2 regions of the Psychrobacillus sp. NPDC093180 genome follow, and region 1 is predicted to be linked to the other one. Evidence: predicted binding sites of a transcription regulator. Region 1 holds the regulator's gene; the other holds the start of a gene.
What was found. The regulator LexA, encoded in region 1, represses DNA repair genes until DNA is damaged. The targets are predictions, from matches to a motif close to CGAACATATGTTCG.
Positions count from the first base shown of each region.

Region 2: uvrB (excinuclease ABC subunit UvrB) is a predicted target of LexA. The motif match lies at 4,465-4,478, and genes of this name have one in related genera.

Region 1 covers NZ_JBIVOJ010000012.1:30,147-36,107, forward strand. The annotation lists gene tkt (transketolase) at 1-239, opposite strand, end outside; gene ACIP9W_RS17275 (DUF896 domain-containing protein) at 328-561, opposite strand; gene ACIP9W_RS17280 (YneB family resolvase-like protein) at 627-1,274, opposite strand; gene yneA (cell division suppressor protein YneA) at 1,271-1,588, opposite strand; gene lexA (transcriptional repressor LexA) at 1,762-2,373, shown strand; gene ACIP9W_RS17295 (OsmC family protein) at 2,520-2,954, opposite strand; gene ACIP9W_RS17300 (amino acid ABC transporter ATP-binding protein) at 2,974-3,720, opposite strand; gene ACIP9W_RS17305 (amino acid ABC transporter permease) at 3,733-4,374, opposite strand; gene ACIP9W_RS17310 (substrate-binding periplasmic protein) at 4,392-5,204, opposite strand; gene ACIP9W_RS17315 (peptidoglycan DD-metalloendopeptidase family protein) at 5,398-5,961, opposite strand, start outside.
Region 2 covers NZ_JBIVOJ010000006.1:220,617-226,577, reverse strand. The annotation lists gene ACIP9W_RS11145 (FAD-binding protein) at 1-1,316, opposite strand, end outside; gene ACIP9W_RS11140 (EAL and HDOD domain-containing protein) at 1,601-2,830, shown strand; gene ACIP9W_RS11135 (YhjD family protein) at 3,088-3,453, shown strand; gene ACIP9W_RS11130 (competence protein ComK) at 3,450-3,992, opposite strand; gene ACIP9W_RS11125 (IDEAL domain-containing protein) at 4,171-4,410, shown strand; gene uvrB (excinuclease ABC subunit UvrB) at 4,544-5,961, shown strand, end outside.

The DNA.
Region 1 (5,961 bases):
CCAAGGTGAAGTAGACTATAAAGAAGCATGGAACCATGACCTGCGGATAAAACAAAACGGTCACGATTAAACCAGTTTGGATTATTAGGGTTGTGACGTAAGTGCTTTGTCCATAATGTATAAGCCATTGGTGCAGCTCCCATTGGAAGACCTGGATGGCCTGAATTCGCTTTATCGATTGCATCAATAGATAAGGTACGAATTGTATTAATTGCAAGTAAATCTGACTGTAATGACATGAATGACATCCTCTCGAACAAAATTTTTAACTATAGCTCTAGTTTAGACAACAATGCATCTATTATCAATGGTTTCTGAAATGATTAATTAATTCAGAAACTTACCTTTTTTGGCTTGTTGTACTTTTGCAGGAGTAACATCATTTCCAGCAGGATCGATTACTTTCACACTTTCAATAGTATCTCTCATAGTAGATCGGAACGTTTCTAAATATTCTTTTCTTAGAGCGCTTTGTTCTTTTGCTTCTTCTATGGATAATCCAGTTGTTTTAGATTTTTTGGAGAGCTCGCCAATGCGTGCTAGTTTTTGTTTACTTAACATATATATCATCCTTTCCTTTTGTATCTCTTATAAAGGTAAGTAAAAAAGAGACAGAGTGCAAGTCTTTACACTTCCTCTGTCTCCATAAATTCAATATATCTGCGATGAACAGTTGCCTTACTTATTTCAAAGCCTAATCCTTTTAACGTGGAAGCTATCTCTTCGTACGTTAGCCCAGCATTTCGCAGCCTTACAATTTCATTTACAGGTGCATCAATTCGTTCTCTTCCTTCCGGATTTCCTTTTACCTTTAAGTTTTTCTCAGGTCGAAATCCTTTAGAAACAGCTCGTTTCATTCCCCGCTTGATTTTCGCATTATGAAGCTTCCGTTGATATTCCTCCACCAGTGCTAAAATTTCTAACAGCATAGAATCCATTTCATTTAAATTCAATATACCTTTATCTTGTAAAGTAAAGACAGATGTATTAGTTTTTTGAAGTAAATGAAGCACTGCCATTCGACCATTTCCACGACCTATTCGAGTCTCATCCTGAACGAAAACCGCTTTAATATCGAAATCCTTTATGTATACGAGTAAATCAAGCAAGCCCTCGCGCTCAATATCATATCCACTATGTTGATCTGTAAACACTTCACATACTTCATAACCTTGCGCTTGTGCAAATTCTATCAGTTCCTCTTCTTGTCTGGCTAAAGAAGATTCTTGCGTTTCTTTTTCCGTGCTCACACGACAATATATTACTGCTTTCAATTACTATCACTCGCTATCTCTGTGCCATGATCAAAATGGAAATTTTCCTGTATCTCCGGAATAACAAGCACTTCCCCTACTCGAATATGAGAGCTTTGTAAATTATTCATGACCATTACTTTATTTATCCATTCTTCTTTTGGTTCGTCTGTTGCAAACTTATTTGCAAGTTCCCATAAAGAGTCGCCATGTTCTATTTTAATTTCAGATTGTTGTTCTGTCGATAATGTATTAGAGATAATCAGCGTCATCATAAAAACAACACATAATCCTAAAAATAATGTAATAAAATTGTTTTCTTTTACCCAATTCACGTTAAATCCCCCTAATTAGAATGTTTGTTCGGTATTTATGTTCCTATCATAAAACGAACATTTGTTTTTGTCAACACTTATTAGAACCTATGTTTGCATAATGTATGAGAGACTGTTATACTTATAGTAAGAAAGAATTTAGTAGAAAAATGACCAAAAAAGAGGTGAACTCATTGAAAAAAGCATCGAAAAGACAAGAGGACATTTTAGCTTTTATTAAGGAAGAAGTTCGTACGAAAGGATATCCACCCTCCGTACGTGAAATAGGCGAAGCAGTCGGACTAGCATCGAGTTCTACTGTGCACGGGCACTTAGCTCGTCTTGAGAGCAAAGGCCTTATTAGAAGAGACCCGACGAAACCACGCGCAATTGAAATTCTTGATGGTATTGCCGAAAAACAAGGTGTTGTCCATGTTCCGTTAGTAGGTAAGGTTACAGCAGGTCTACCAATTACTGCTGTCGAAAATATTGAAGAGTTTTTCCCGCTGCCTGAAACATTCGGTACAGCCGATGATCATTTATTTATGTTAGAGATTATGGGAAATAGTATGATAGAGGCAGGTATACTAGATGGTGATTATGTTGTCGTAAAACAACAACAATCTGCTAATAATGGGGATATAGTTGTCGCAATGACAGAAGAGGACGAAGCTACGGTTAAACGTTTTTTCAAAGAAAAATCATATTTCCGCTTGCAACCTGAAAATTCTTCTATGGATCCAATTATTGTTGACCAAGTATCGATTCTCGGTAAAGTAGTTGGCGTATACCGCAATATCCAATAAGGGATAGAATTCTCGTAAACTTGACAAATTATATGAAAGTCCGTATGATGACAAAGAGCCGATATCATATTTAAACGAAAAGTGGACATTTTCGTTTAAATCATCGAAAAACCCACTTATCTTTAATCAGATGAGTGGGTTTTGTTTTATCCTTCTGTTGCTTGTATTTCTACTTCTTCTCCATTTAATATTAATCGATAAGTTACTTCCGCTTTTAACGAAGCAGAAACTGCGCAATACTTTTCTTCTCCAAGTTTAATAGCACGAATAACCTTTTTCGCATCAATATCCCCTTTTACATCAAATAATAATGTATATCCCGTAAATGCAGTCGGTAATTCTTCACGACGAGCCCCGTCCACTGTGATTTCAATTGATTCGATTTTTTCTAAATGTGGTTTTAAAATCATCGTTACGTCAATTCCAATACAACCAGCTAACGAACTAAGTAACATTTCCGTTGGTGTCGGAGCCTTTCCTTCTCCCCCGTAGTTTGCCGTTGCATCCATTACCATTGGATAACCAGATGCACCTTTTGCTTCAAACGCTCGTCCACCCTGCCATATCGCTTTTACTTCCATTGTTTATCATGCTCCTTTTTTAAAACTCATTTACTTTTGCTAAAAACTTTTGGGCTCTTTCTGTTGATGGATGTAAAAAAAACTTTTTCGGCTCTGCATCTTCTACAATTTGACCTTCCGCCATAAATAATATGCGATCTGCCGCATCTTGTGCAAACCTCATTTCATGCGTAACGATAACCATTGTCATACCTTCATCAGCCAATTCTTTCATCACTTTCAACACTTCTCCTACAAGCTCTGGGTCTAATGCGGAGGTTGGCTCGTCAAACAACATAATTTTAGGCTCCATGGCCAGTGCACGTGCAATTGCTACACGCTGCTGTTGCCCACCTGAGAGCTTCGAAGGATAGACATTCTCTTTTTCCTGCAAGCCGACCTGTTTCAAAACTTTTGAAGCGATTGCTTTCGCTTGTTCCTTCGATTGCTTTTTCACGACGATCAATGCTTCCATTACATTTTCAATCACCGTTTTATGAGGATATAAGTTAAATTGTTGGAAAACCATACCAGTATCTTGACGGATGGCATGAATTGTTTTTTGTTGTACTTTTCTCGAATCCTTTGCAAATAGTTGATGATTATTAACAGAAATTGCCCCGCCAGTAATCTTCTCTAATCCATTGATACACCGCAAAAACGTACTCTTTCCTGAACCACTCGGTCCAATAACCGCGACTACTTGATGAGCGGGAATCGTCAGCGAAATATTTTTTAACACTTCCTGTTGATCGAAGCTTTTCGATAAATCACTTATCTGTATCAAGACTGTCCCCCCTTAATAAACGGATAATTGTTTTTCTAATCTACTTAATATAAATGTAAATACCGTACTCATGATCCAATACATTAAAGCAATCGTTAAATAAAACGGCATATTTACATAATACTGTGCGATTAATAATTGGGCTGAGCGCATAAGCTCCGTAACTGCAATCACAGAAACTAAAGAAGTCTCCTTCAGCATCCCAACAAATGTATTCCCGAGTGGTGGTATCGCGATACGTATCGCTTGTGGAATAACGATACGGCGAATAGCCTGTGCCTCTGTCATCCCAGTCGCAAGAGCCGCTTCTGTTTGCCCGGCAGGCACCGCTTGGATCGCTCCTCGAAATGCCTCCGATACATAAGCACCAATATTAATACTTAATGCAATATAAGCAGCTGTCAATGAACCTAGCTCTATCCCAAAATCGACAAGCCCAAAATACACGATAAAAATTTGAACTAATGGTGGTGTTCCCCGAATAATCGATACATACCCTCTCGCTACATTACGAAAGAAGCGATTGCCCTTTAAACGTGCAATCGCTGTGATCAAACCGATTATTAAACCGAAAAACATAGATACCACCGTTATTAATAAAGTATAATACGCTCCCTTTAATAAAAAGGGTATATTATCTATGATCATATCCATGTACACAACCTCTTTTCTTACTCGGCTTTCGGTTCTTCATCAAACCACTTAACGAAAATTTCTTTATACGTTCCGTCTTCTTTCATCTCGGCTAATGCTTTATTTAAGGCAGCTACTAACTCTGTATTCCCTTTTTTAACAGCTACTGCAGCTTGATCCGATTTAATCGGTGCACCGACCGCTTTTACTTGAAATCCATTTTCTTCAACAATTGGTTTTAATGCATAGGCATTATTGATCGTTGCGTCCACTCGTCCAGCGTCTAAATCTTTAAGCGTTGTGATCACATCGTCGTATGTGTTGATTTGGAATTCACCAACTTGTTTCATCAACTCATTACGCAGGAATGCTTCATCATTCGTTCCTAAACCAACTGCAATCTTTTTGCCTTTAAAATCATCTACTGATTGAACAGAAGTATTATCTTCCTTCACAATAACTTTTACATCATTTGTAATATAAGGATCTGTAAAATCTAATTGTTTTTGTCGATCTTCTGTAATCGTCACCTGACTAACTAACATATCAAATTTACCCTTTTGCAACCCAGGGATTAAACCTGAAAATTCCTGCGCAACAAATTTTGCTTCAACACCTAGTCGCTTCGCTAATTCTTTTGCGATATCTACATCAAATCCATCAAATCCTTGCTCCTTATTTCGGAAATTATAAGGCGCATATGTACCCATTATCCCTACTGTTATTTCCCCTTTATCCTGAATTGCTTGTAATGAGTTTTTGTCATTTTCCTTATTAGCATTATTACCACATGCTGCTAACAGCAAAACTACTGCAGCTACTAAACTCCATAACACTTTACTTTTTTTCATCAATATTTCCTCCTTATATTGCCTATAACCATTTTTTCAGCTTTTTCATCACTAGTACCACTAATCAACCAAAACCAAACTTTTTCTTATTATTCCCCAAAAGCAGGTACAATATGACGAAAATTAACATGTATACAAAAAATAAAGAAGTTGTTGGATAAGTCTCTACAAAACTAATCCAACAACTTCTTTATTACTGCATTTTTTTCTCTAATTCCGCAATTCGCTTTTCTAGCTCCTCGACTTTTTGTGCGATCGGTACCGCAACCGCCCATGTATAAAACTGATTAACACTTTTAAGGGGATCTTTGCCATCTGTAATTTTCAATCTCATCGCTTCTTGACGAATTGCTTCCTGTCCTGCTGTTAGCTGTGACTCAGCCATACGTAATTCCTCCTTTTTCAATTCAACTGCATTATTCAGTGCAGCTAACGTGTTAGTTCCTACTATTCCGTCTGCCGTTAAGTTGTTTGATTGTTGGAAGCTTTTAATAACTGCTTCCGTTACTGGACCTTCTATTCCATCCACATTCAATTGATAGCCAATCATTACGAACATTTTCTGTAGCTCTGCCACTTCTGGATCCACTATATAGTGTAAGGGATTTACGGCATTTGGTTGGCCTGGTGCATAATTAGGAATATGCAATTCAAAATGTAAATGCACTCCTGTACTATTACCAGTGCTGCCTTTAACTCCAATTTGTTGACCTTGATTGACGATTTGTCCCGGTTTTACGGTAATCGTTTTCAAATG
Region 2 (5,961 bases), on a different contig from region 1:
AAGTGATAGTAGGGAAGATAATAACTCCCATCGTGATCTAAAGTGATATCAATCATTTTGCGAATAATTCTACCAGATTCTTCGATGCTTTCTTCACTTGATCCTTGATTGATAAGCATTACAAGTCCAAACATATCCTCTTTTGCGTAGGACATGACCGCTTCTTCATTTTTCTTTACATAGCGCACGGTAATATTCAATAAATTAAAATCTTCTTCCTGTTCAAGGGTCTGTCTTAAATCGTCAATATAAGAAGTAAATTGATCGACTGGCACAAAATATTCTTGTAATACTTCCGTTTTGTTTACATTTTCATACTCCATAAAGGTAGACTCAGAACGCATAACATTATTCCTCGATATATAGGAATCATCTATTCGGTGATTGTATGCTTCTTGCGTCTTCCAAAGTAGATTTTTCCCCCAGCCGTTTAATCTGGATAAACCAAGAAAGAATTTTGGGATGGCAATTAGACTTTCCCGTTTTAATGTGCTATTAAATTCCAGCTGTCCTGGATCATCGGCCCTGTAGTAATCGGTTGTATACATTTCGGTTAGAAAGCCTTCTGGTGCAACAGAGATTCTTGCTAAATGCATTTTAACAGCCTCATCTTGAAGGACATTCGTTTTAAAATAAGCACTGTATTCATCATAAGCTAGGGATGTTGTCCGAATTTGATAAAGTTCATCGTCTGTTAATTGCAAACTAACATCAAGAATGACTCCAAATAATCCATAACCACCAATGACGAGCTTGAAGAGCTCAGGATTTTCTTGTCGACTGACATGCAAAATATTGCCTTCCGCATTCAATAATCTAAAAGATTCTACAGACTCAATCAAAGAGGTATATGCAATATCCCGACCATGTACATTCACACTTAAGGAACCGCCAACAGTGAAAATATTTTGAGACTGACTTACCTTTAATGCAAGGCCATATGGATTGATATAAGACTGAATATCGGCCCAAGTTGTGCCACTTTGTACAGTGATAAGCTTTTTCTCTTGATCAAGCTCTAAAATGTTATTATAGCTTTTCATATCGAGGAGAATTCCATTTGGGTAGAGTGTTTGCCCGCCTTGGCTATGCTGCATCCCGCCAATAGAAATCGGATCATTATTTTTATTAGCATCTAGTATAACTTTTCGTAACTTCTCTTCATCATTACTTGATTTTATTGCTTTCATTTTAACAGGCAAAAGACGTCCGTGATCTTCTATAATTGGATTGGACAGTTGGATTTGAAATAAGTGATAAGAGCCAATAAATATCGTGACATATAAAATAATCGCAAAATAGCGATATTTATACATTTGCCTCTCCTCCTTTTCAAATAAAACTTTACTTTACCATTTTAATAAATCTACTAAATTAGTAAAAGCTACCAATTAACTATTTGGTAGCTTTTACTAGATGATAATTAAGCCAAGAACACCCGTGACTTAATTCCATAGGATACAAGCGGTTCCCCCTACACAACATATCGTTTTAGTAATAGTCTGTCATATTCCATTAATCCTTCTAACTGTTGATCGATTTTCATATTCTGATTTGTTACAATTATATTAATGAAATTTAAAGGATTAGAGGTATTCACTTGGACATTTTCGTTGCAAGACAGCCGATTTTTACTCAAGATGAACATATATTTGCATATGAACTATTGTATAGAAATGGACAGGACAATTCTTTTCCTACGATAGCAGGGGATGAAGCAACTTTAGATGTTCTAACGCATTCCTTTTTAACAATAGGTATTAATGAACTAGCAGGGGAAAAATTATGTTTTATTAACTTTACGGAGAATTTATTAAAAAAAGAAGTGTTTTCTAAATTTCCGGCGAATCGAATTGTGGTTGAAATTTTGGAGGATATTCCGATTACGACAGCTTTAATTGAGGATCTGCGAGAGATTAAATCCCTTGGCTTTTTGATCGCCTTGGATGATTTTGTCCTACAAAAGAACGTGAATTTATACGGAGAATTATTTTCTCTTGTAGACTATATTAAAGTAGATTTTCTATTAAGCACTCGAACGGAACGATATGCCATTGAACGAATCGTCAAAGCCAATTATCCGAACATCGTGTTGCTAGCTGAAAAAGTGGAAACAAGAGAACAGTTTCATGAAGCGAGGGCTGCCGGTTATAAACTTTTTCAAGGTTACTTCTTTGCAAAGCCTGAAGTGATAAAAGGATCAGAGATTCCAGCAAATTTAGCGCAATATTTTCGGATTATCAATTTGCTGCGGAATAACTCTGTTTCCGTAGAAGAAATTTCTAATGAAATCGAACGAGATGTATCACTTTCTTTCAAAGTATTAAAAATGATTAATTCCCCTGCAGTCCGTTCCAAATCTAAAGTCCGTTCCATCAAGCAAGGTGTGCTCATCCTTGGACTGGAGGAATTGAACCATTGGTTATATGTTTTATTACTACGTGAATCTAAAAAGAATCATTCAGGTGATGGTATGGCTCTTATTGAAGCATCATTGTTTCGAGCAAAACTCTGTGAATTATTAGCAAGGCGTAAATTTTTACAAAATGCTTCTGAGTATTTCCTAGTAGGTATGTTTTCTTTAATAGACACATTATTACATCGGCCGATGATTCATTTACTGCAAGATCTACCACTTTCGGATGAAGTGGCAGAAACACTTTCTGGAACTAAAACGGAAATGACTCCTTTTCTGGAACTTGCGATTGCATGTGATGAGGTCCGCTGGAATGATATGATCGTTGGAGCAGCCTTGCTTAGCATCGATCATTCCACATTAAATGCTCTCTATCTAGAAGCAAGACGCTTTGCAACTGAAATCACAAACTAACTCCCAGTCATGTTGGCTAGGAGTTTTTTTGTTGTACTCAAATAAATATGTTAAGACATATTAACAAGGACCGTACCGTATAGAAATAACATGCCTTATTAAATTTATCATCAAGATTTAGGGAGGCGGCTTACGAATACTCTACTAGTAATCGTTATTCATTTTTTCCAAAAAGTAACGTTTTTAAATTGTTGCATTTTCTTCTAAAAGTAGTACAATATAATGAGAACAAATGTTCCTTAAAAGGAGAATGCGATATGCCATTGATACCGGAAGAGGCCATCCCTTATTTAGAAAACATGATTTATCTCCCAATGGTATTAACTATTTTAGAAAAGGATCGAATGATTTTTGAAAGAGGCCCCTTTAAGTTAAAACGTCCATATGTAGCTATGGTAGAAGGAGCCACAAAGCATGTTCAAAGTGAATTAAAAAAGACGCATATTTATATGAAAAGGCACAGTATGAAAGTTCTTCGCGGAGAAGGTGATGATATGTTCACCGAATATGTATTTTTTCATGGAGGCTATGAAGAACATCGTCGTTACTTAAATGTCCGACTCCGCAATCGGGTGGAAGAACTACTCACCGTGTATTTGGCGATTGTAGAGACTGCACATTAATTAAAAAAGTTTTTTTGAAATAAAGGTCCGCGAGAAGGAACAAGTCCATTATTCACCAGGTGACTCATTCTTCTTAACAAGTGCATATTTAGTAGGTTAGCAAATCCAACTTGTCGGCTAATCGTATGTGGAGAAGAAGGTACTTGGATTGTTTGTCCATTTGTTAAAACGATTGTAGAGCCTCCTTCAGAAGGATAAAATGATTCGATGGCTCCAAGAGAAAACCATACGTTTAAATCAGATTTTGGAGAAAGAATGGGAAGTAAAATGCAGGGATTTCCATAGTCATATGCGATAAGAATTGGTAATTTTAAATAGTTTCCAATAGCTTGTTTCGATAATTTAGTGGATAGTTGAATGTTAGAACCATAATGGGAACAGGAAGAGCGGACAATATCATATGGCCTTTTACCTATTATTTTGGTTTCGCCCGAATAGCTAATGGCTTTGGTAAAAACTTTGTTATTAATTACAACTGGTTGAAGTACAGCGGTATCAAATGAAACTAGGAAAGGTTTTTCGTCTTTTTTATTGAACATATACATTCACTCCTTAGGCTGTTATAACTCGATTATAGATAAATATGGGAAAAAATCAAGTAAATTTGTCGAATTTTTAAAATTGTTATTTTTGGCTATAAAATCTAAATTTTCTAAAAATGATTGCAACTCACGTTCAGCTTTTATATAATGGAAAAAAGGCATCGGGGTGATGGAAATGGACAAACAATATTCATATGCAGAATTTTTAAGAGCAATGGGTCAGCCTGGGAAAGAAAGCTCTGCAGAAAAACTGTTGAACGAAATTTATCTTGATATGTTTTTGAACATTATCCACCGGGAACAAAGTAGTAATCGATTATTGAGATTGATAGACGAGGCGCTGGATCAGAAAGACAAAAAAGCATTTATGCAATATACAAATGCTTTGCAGCAGTTAAATAATCCAAAGCAATAGAAGGAAGCCGCTTACACTTAAGCGGCTTTTATTCTGCGCAAATAATAAAGTGAAAAAACATACGTTCGTTTTATTAGTGTTCAAAAAAAGAGTATGTTAAACTGAAAATATTCAAATCGTGGGAGGCTTATGTATGGAACAAATTTTTGATTTGCAAGCTCCGTATGAGCCAGCAGGGGATCAAATAGAAGCAATAAAAGAATTAGTAAAAGGTGTACAAGAAGGAAAAAAACATCAAACATTGCTCGGGGCAACGGGTACTGGGAAAACATTTACGATTTCAAATGTCATCCAGCAAACAAATAAGCCAACCCTTATAATGGCGCATAATAAAACACTTGCAGGACAGCTATATAGCGAGTTTAAAGAGTTCTTTCCTAATAATGCTGTCGAATACTTTGTTAGTTATTACGACTATTTCCAACCGGAAGCATACGTACCTCAAACAGATACGTATATTGAAAAGGATTCCAGCATTAACGAGGAAATTGATAAACTTCGACACTCTGCTACATCATCTTTATTTGAAAGAAAAGATGTCATCATTATTGCATCTGTTTCTTGTATATATGGGCTCGGGAATCCAGAGGAATACAGAGAACTGGTCGTTTCTTTGCGGACAGGAATGGAAATTGAGCGAAACCAACTGCTTAGAAAACTAGTCGACATCCAATATGAACGAAACGACATTAATTTTACAAGAGGAACTTTCCGTGTACGTGGGGATGTTGTCGAAATCTTCCCAGCATCCAGAGATGAAAAATGTCTTCGTGTCGAGTTTTTTGGTGATGAAATTGATCGAATTCGTGAAGTAGACGCACTCACAGGAGAAATAATGGCAGAGCGTGAACATGTAGCCATATTCCCGGCATCTCACTTCGTTACAAGAGAAGAAAAGATGAAGATTGCAATAGAGAATATTGAAAAAGAATTAGAAGAACAATTAAAAATCCTACGTGATGAGGATAAATTACTAGAAGCGCAGCGACTAGAGCAGCGTACACGCTATGATTTAGAAATGATGCAGGAGATGGGATTTTGTTCGGGGATCGAAAACTATTCTCGCCATCTTACTTTAAGAGAAGCAGGCGCAACTCCATATACATTATTAGACTATTTTCCAAAAGACTTTTTATTAGTAGTGGATGAGAGCCATGTTTCGTTACCACAAGTAAGAGGAATGTTTAATGGAGACCAAGCAAGGAAATCAGTATTAGTAAACCATGGTTTTCGCTTGCCGTCAGCACTTGATAACAGACCACTTACTTTTAGTGAATTTGAAGACCATATCCATCAAGCAGTGTATGTATCTGCAACCCCAGGTCCTTATGAGCTAGAACATACACCTGAAATGGTCGAACAAATCATTCGCCCGACTGGGTTATTGGATCCGATTATTACATTGAAGCCGATTGAAGGACAAATTGATGATCTGATCAATGAAATTCAGGAACGCACGGCAAAAGATGAGCGTGTCTTAATTACGACATTAACGAAGAAAATGTCAGAAGATTTGACGGACTATCTAAAAGAAATCGGCATAAAAGTACA